Linked DNA regions of Nitratifractor salsuginis DSM 16511. The protein of the gene in region 2 binds, or shares a complex with, the protein of the main gene of each other region. Links are inferred from orthologs where the notes say so. Each region holds a gene or a part of one and is shown on either strand. Other genes may lie near its edges. The genes, in order: mnmG and mnmE.

Region 1 (3,292 bases), 530 kb from region 2 along the record:
CCGATCCAGCCACACGACCCGCGCCCCGGCAGCCGCCGCCTCCGCCGCCGTCTGGGGCATCGCGGTGATGACGGTCTCGGAGCTTTGAATCAGCTCGGCATACTCCTCATCCTCGTGGATCACCCTGAAATGCTTCGCGAGCTCCTCTTCGTATTTGACATAGAAATAGATCCCCCAGTAGAGCTCCAGATCCAAGACCGCCAAATCGGGCGCCGCTTCCAGCAGGCGTCTGTCCTGATCGGTATCGCCGTAGATCAGCACCCGGCGCGCCGCTTTCTCCCCGACTCCTTCGGCGTAGAGGGGATCGACCACCGCCCCCTCTTTCCACGCTTCGAGGATCTTTTCTCCGTAGCGGGGCGCTTCGCCACACTCACTCACCCGCCAAACTTCCCGATACTTCTCCACATAGTAACCCAGCCGTTCCCCGGCCTCCTCGGGAGAGTCGATCACCAGCGTATCGCCGCGTGTCACCAGTGCATCGAGCTCCATAATGTTCTCCACCGTCGTCGCCAGGGGCAAGCCCAGCTCACGCCCCGCCAGTTGGGCGCGATAGTCGTTGACAATGATCTCCGCCGGGACCCCGCGACGCTCCAGCGCCCGCCAAAGCGCCCCCATACGCCGCAGGTGATCCAGGTCGGCACGGTGGTTGGTATAGGCATAGAGGTAGATCATGCTTTTCCTTTCTGGGCCATTTTGATGTAGACGTGGAGAATCTCGATCGCCGCGGGGGTGATCCCGCTGATCCGGGAGGCTTCGAAGAGGGTCGGAGGGGTCGCCTTCTCCAGCTTTTCCACGATCTCGTTGCTGAGCCCCTGGACTTTGCGGTAGTCGAAATCCTCGGGGATCCTGACGGTGTGCATCTCGTGCATCCGGTCGATCTGCTGCTGCTGTTTTTCGATGTAGCGGTAGTATTTGGCTTCCACCAGAATCTGCTCGATCACCTCATCGGGATATTTGGCGAACTCCGGCAGAAGCTCCAGGAGCTTCTCTCTGGAAGGTTCGGCGATGCGGGCGAGCAGATCGATCCAGGCGGTCTTGTCGTTGATGCGCTGCTCCCCCATCGCTTCGAGCTGGGCGATGAACTCTTTGGTCGGGGTGGCGTAGTGGCTCCGCAGCCACTCCAGCGCCTCGGCGATCTGCGCCTTGGTCCCGGCCACCTTTTTGCCGAACTTCTCGGGGAGCAGCCCCAGCTTCACTCCGTAGTGGGCCAGGCGCAGATGGGCATTATCCTCCCGCAGCAGGAGCCGGTATTCGGCCCGGCTGGTAAACATCCGGTAGGGCTCGTTGGTCCCCTTGGTGACCAGATCGTCGATGAGCACTCCGATGTATGCTTCGTCGCGCCCCAGGATGAGAGGCTCTTCCCCCCGCAGGGCCAGCACGGCGTTGATCCCCGCCATCAGCCCCTGGGCCGCCGCCTCTTCGTAACCGGTGGTGCCGTTGACCTGCCCCGCCCAGTAGAGCCCCCGGATCTTTTTGCTCTCCAGGGTATGGTAGAGCTCGGTAGGTTGGATGAAATCATACTCGATGGCGTAGCCCCAGCGGACAATTTTGGCCTTCTCCAGCCCGGAAATGGAGCGGATCATCGCCTCCTGCACATCGGTCGGCAGCGAAGTGCTTAGGCCGTTAAGGTAGAACTCGTCCGCCTCCCGCGTCTGGGGCTCCACGAAGACCTGGTGCCGGGGCCGGTCCCGGAAGCGGTCGATCTTGTCTTCGATGCTGGGGCAGTAACGGGGCCCTACTCCCTCGATCTGCCCGCTGAAAAGCGGTGCCCGGTGAAAATTGCTCTCGATGATCCTGTGGGTCTCTTCGGTGGTATAAGTGACCCAGCAGGGCATCTGCTCGGGATTGAAATTCTCCCGGTCGGTGCGGAAAGAGAAGGGAATGGGCCGTTCGTCGCCTGGCTGCTCCTCCATCACGGAGAAGTCGATGGAATCCCCGGCGATGCGGGCGCAGGTCCCGGTCTTGAGCCGCCCAATCTCGAAGCCCATTTCGCGCAGATTCTCCGCCAGGCTCACTGAGGCGAACTCCCCCTGACGCCCCGCCTGCTGGGTCCGCTGCCCGATATGGATCAGACCGTTCAGAAAGGTCCCCGAGGCGATGATCACCTTGGGAGCCAGGTAGCGGTTGCCCAGCTGGGTCTCAACCCCCTTGACCTCCCCATCCTCGACGATGAGCCGCTCCACGATCTCCTGCTTGACTTCCAGGTTGGGGGTATTGAGGCAGACGTCACGCATATAGATCCGGTAGCGGTCCATATCGATCTGGGCCCGGCTGCCGCGAACGGCGGGGCCTTTGGAAGAGTTGAGCAGACGAAACTGCAAACCCGTCGCGTCGGTACAGAGCCCCATCTCCCCGCCCAGGGCGTCGATCTCCTTGACCAGGTGCCCCTTGGCCAATCCCCCGATGGCGGGGTTACAGCTGCTGGCACCGATCTGCTCGGCCAGAATGGTAATCATCAGGGTCTTCGCCCCCATCCGCGCAGCGGCCAGGGAAGCCTCGATCCCCGCATGCCCCCCGCCGATGACAATCACGTCGTGATTCATAAAAACTCCAATTTTTAGTCAGGAATTAGGAGTGAGGAGTGAGGAGTTTCAGTTGAAAGCTGACGCTTTCTTTTTTTACTTAGTCTACTCGCTACTCACTCTTTATCCCAGAATATGTGGCGGGATTTCTTTCAGATGTGTCGATGCTTGGTGCGCAGGGGGGAGAAGCGTGAACCAACGCAAACTGCTTTGCGTTGGTAGCTTCGAACCCGAAGCGGTCGGAGCAAATACGAAGCCGCGTAGGCCAAGGCGAAACGGAGGCCTACCCGGAGGGTAAGTCGAGTATTCGCATCGATCGCCCATGCCGCCGATCATCGATACAGATGATGAAAGTCCGCTGCATCTTCCGGGATGTTGTATAATTGCCGCAATTATAGCCAAAGGGGGACGTTTTGTTTACCGGATTGATCCGTGAGATCGGCACTGTCGTCGATGACCGAAACCACATCCTCACCATCCGCTCCTCCCTCCGGCCCGAGGTGGGCGACTCCATCGCCGTCAACGGCGTCTGCCTCACCGTCACCGAAGTCCTCCCCAACGGCTTCCGCGTCGAAGCCGCCGACGAAACCCGCCGCATCGTCCCGCCACAGAAGCTCCGGGGCCGGGTGCACCTGGAGCCGGCGATGCGCATGGGCGACCGCTTCGAGGGGCACATCGTCCAGGGCCACATCGACACCGTCGGCACCGTCCGCCGCATCCAGCGGGGCGAAAATGCCACCGAATACACCATCTCCGTCGACCCCGCCCAG
Region 2 (3,318 bases):
ACCGTCAGAGGCAGAATCACTTTACCATAGTCGGAACGTTTATAATCACCACGCAACAACCCGGCAATATCCCAGATCAGGTCAGCTTTTTGTTTGAAATTCGTCATAAATGTACCTTAGTGAATTCAATATAATATAATTGGTTTTATAAACTAAAATTATTGCTAAAAGTCAAAGCTGCTTACTCAGCTCCACATTGACCGTCCCGCTCGAGCCGACACTAATCTCTTTGGCGACGCGGATATTCTGGGGGGTGTCATAACCGCACTCCTGACCGCAGCGGACCACACCGATGAGATAGTAGCGTCCTGCCGGCACACCGTAGAAGGCGAAGTGCCCCGTCGCGTCGGAAGTGGTGAAGCGGAGGTAATTGAAGAGCCGCGGATCGGCCTTGTCCATTTTCCGTCCGCCCAGGTAACTCTGCTCATACCACTGGCGGGAATAGCTGGTGACCGGATTGAGATAGAGGCGGGTCTGTTTACCGACGATGCGCTGACCCGAGGCGGTCACGACATAGATCGTCCCGGAGACCGTCGCATTGCCGGTGCGTGCCAGGCGATTGTACTCTTCCTGGGGAAAGGGGATACGGGGAACCGTCCCCTCGCTCTGGACTGTCGTATTGAGGTCCGAAACATCCACGGTGCTCTGCTGCGTGCCACTTCCCGATTCGCCGTTGAAATTGGGAAGGATCAGCTCCTGATGCACACAGCCGCTGAGAGCCAAGGCAAAAAACAGCGCAGCCAGACTCTTGAGAATTTTTGACATCGGCTTTCCTTTTTTTTCAAATATATTGATAATAATCTATGTTTTTGACAAGATCGTGTAATGCGCATAATTATACCCCAAGAAGATTAGAGGGGATAAATGGAAAGAAATTTCTACTTCCCCAGACAGAATTCACCGAACATTCGGTCAAGTATCTGTTCACTCTCGTAGGGGCGTGTGATCCGGGAGATAGCCTGGACCGCCTCCTGGATGTGATAACTGAAAAACTCCAACTCCCCCTGTTTCAGCGGTGCGACCGCTTCCCGAATCTGACGGGCGCACTCCTCCACCGCTTCGATCTGGCGTTCCGAAGCGAGCATGAGCTCCTCATCCTGCCCCAGCGCGTCCAAACGCCTCTGAAGCTCCTCCATCAAATGGCTGAAGTCGCGCCGGGCGCTGATCTCCAGCGGATGAAACTTCTCCAGACGCGGCTCCTCCAGACGCCGGGGCAAGTCGGTTTTGTTCAGAGCCACGATGAGCTCTTTGTCCCGGAGGGCTTCGATCCGCTCGAGAATCCGCTCATCTTCCCTCTCCCAGGGACGGGAAGCGTCGAAGAGGGCGATGACCACCTCCGCCTCTTCCAGGGAAGCCAGGGAGCGTTCCACTCCGATGCGCTCCACCCGGTCTTCGGTCTGGCGGATGCCTGCGGTGTCGATGATCCGCACGATATGCGAACCGATACGGATCTGCTCTTCGATGGTGTCCCGGGTCGTGCCGGCGACGTCACTGACGATCGCCCGCTCGTAACTGAGCATCGCATTGAGCAGAGAACTCTTGCCCACATTGGGCTTGCCCACGATCGCCACGCGAAAGCCTTCGATCAATCCCCGGCGCCTGCGGCTGCTCTGCACGATCCGCTCCAGGGAATCCTTCAACTCCACGAGCTGCGCCTCCAGGCCCCGGATCAGATCCTCGGGGATATCCTCCTCGGCATAATCGATCATCACCTCCGAATGGGCCAGGGCCCGCAGAAGCTTTTCGCGGCTCTCCTCGACAAAACGCCCCAGCTCCCCTTTGATCTGCCGAGCCAGAATCCGGGCCGCATCGGCACTCTTGGCTTCGATCATCTTGGCGATGGCTTCCGCTTCGCTCAAGTCGATCTTGCCGTTGAGAAAAGCCCGCTTGCTGAACTCTCCCGGTTCGGCGAGGCGTGCCCCATGACGACGCGCGCTCTCCAGGATCTGCTCCGCCACCACCAGGCCGCCGTGGACCTGGAACTCCACGATCTCCTCCCCGGTGTAGGAGTGGGGAGCCTGAAAACGCAGGACGATCCCCCGGTCGATCAGAACCCCTTCGGCATCGAAGAGGTCACAGAGCTGGGCATATCGGGGGGTGAAGGTAGCTTTGGGAGCGATCTTGCGGGCGATGTCGAGGGATTGGGGGCCGCTGAGGCGGATGATGGAGATGGAGGCGACACCGTGAGCCGTGGCGATCGCCGCGATGGTGTCGTTCATTTCCTGCGGCTGTTGAATTCGTTGATGAGGACGTAGCGTCCGCCGTCACGCTGCCGTTTGATGGCGACATACTTGTCGGGGAACTCCTCTCTCAGCTGCTCCAGGGCGATCTGCACCAGAATTCCGTCCAGAGGGCGGGTGCGTCCCCACCCCTCCTGACGGACATGCTCGATCACCGGCTGGATATGATGGCGGATCATCTCCTGCTGGGTCGAGAGGAACTGGGCAACCTCCAGTTTGACGAAGAGGCCGTAGCTGCTGTGGATCCAATTGTAGAGCAGATAGGAGAGCGCATTGTAGCGGTACCCCTCTTTGCCGATGAGCAGCGCCGCATCCTCTCCGTCGAGGAAGATGTAGGCAGTCCCCTCCATCACATCCACTTCGACGGTGTCGATATCGAAGCAGCTCTGCTCCATCATATCCCGGATCGTCTCCTCTATCTCCCGGGCCAGGGCCTCTTCACTCTTTTCCGTCTCGGATCCGGCTTCCTGAGCCGATCCTGCCGACTCTTCGGAGAAGAAACGGTCGAGGATCTCTTCGGAACTGTTCGCTTCCTCTTCGGTCTCCTCGACCTCTTCTACCGCCTCTTCGACGGCCGAAGGGGCTTCCTCCTCCTTCACACTTACCGGCTCTTCCCGTGCCGCTTTGGACTCTTGCTTTTCGGGAACAACTGAAGGTTCGGTGTACGGCGCAGCTTCGGATGCGCGGGGCTCCGCCATCGCGACGATGATCGCCGGCTTGGAAAAAAGTCCCAGAAATCCTTTGCTGGGATACTGGACGATCTCATATTTCAACTCGGTCATAGAACAACCGAACGTGTCACAGGCAATGCGGTAGGCGGCTTCGAGGGTGGGGGCTTCGATCTTTTTCACGACAGCCTCCTCAACTCTGTTTTTTCGCCGCTTTGAGCTTGGCCTTGTGCTTATCGTAGACCCGGTTGATGTAATACTGCTGGGCAATGGAGAGGATGTTGTTGGTCAACCAGTAGAGCACCAGACCCGCAGGGAAGGTCAGGAAGAAGAAGGTCATAATGACCGGGAACCATTTGAAGATCTTCTGCTGCATCGGATCGGTCATCGTGTTGGGAGTAATGTGCTGC

What was found.
Region 1: the proteins of mnmE (region 2) and mnmG are in contact, whole or in part, in a solved structure (PDB 9HIP), measured with the Escherichia coli proteins. The link is inferred for Nitratifractor salsuginis DSM 16511 from one-to-one orthologs.

Annotation. Positions count from the first base shown.
Region 1 is NC_014935.1:1,836,698-1,839,989, forward strand. Bases 107-3,079 are described here. They hold mnmG (tRNA uridine-5-carboxymethylaminomethyl(34) synthesis enzyme MnmG), read right to left. Parts: upstream 2,544-3,079; coding sequence 669-2,543; downstream 107-668. Other genes in these bases: NITSA_RS09400 (hypothetical protein), read right to left, coding at 107-672; ribE (riboflavin synthase), read left to right, coding at 2,936-3,079. In the rest of the region: more of NITSA_RS09400, read right to left, coding at 1-106; more of ribE, read left to right, coding at 3,080-3,292. UniProt on the Escherichia coli protein: NAD-binding protein involved in the addition of a carboxymethylaminomethyl (cmnm) group at the wobble position (U34) of certain tRNAs, forming tRNA-cmnm(5)s(2)U34.
Region 2 is NC_014935.1:1,303,845-1,307,162, forward strand. The notes cover bases 50-3,048. They hold mnmE (tRNA uridine-5-carboxymethylaminomethyl(34) synthesis GTPase MnmE), read right to left. Parts: upstream 2,220-3,048; coding sequence 879-2,219; downstream 50-878. Other genes in these bases: NITSA_RS06590 (type I restriction-modification system subunit M), read right to left, coding at 50-107; NITSA_RS06595 (peptidase associated/transthyretin-like domain-containing protein), read right to left, coding at 172-765; NITSA_RS06605 (Jag N-terminal domain-containing protein), read right to left, coding at 2,216-3,048. Also shown: more of NITSA_RS06590, read right to left, coding at 1-49; more of NITSA_RS06605, read right to left, coding at 3,049-3,091; membrane protein insertase YidC, read right to left, coding at 3,102-3,318. UniProt on the Escherichia coli protein: Exhibits a very high intrinsic GTPase hydrolysis rate. Involved in the addition of a carboxymethylaminomethyl (cmnm) group at the wobble position (U34) of certain tRNAs, forming tRNA-cmnm(5)s(2)U34.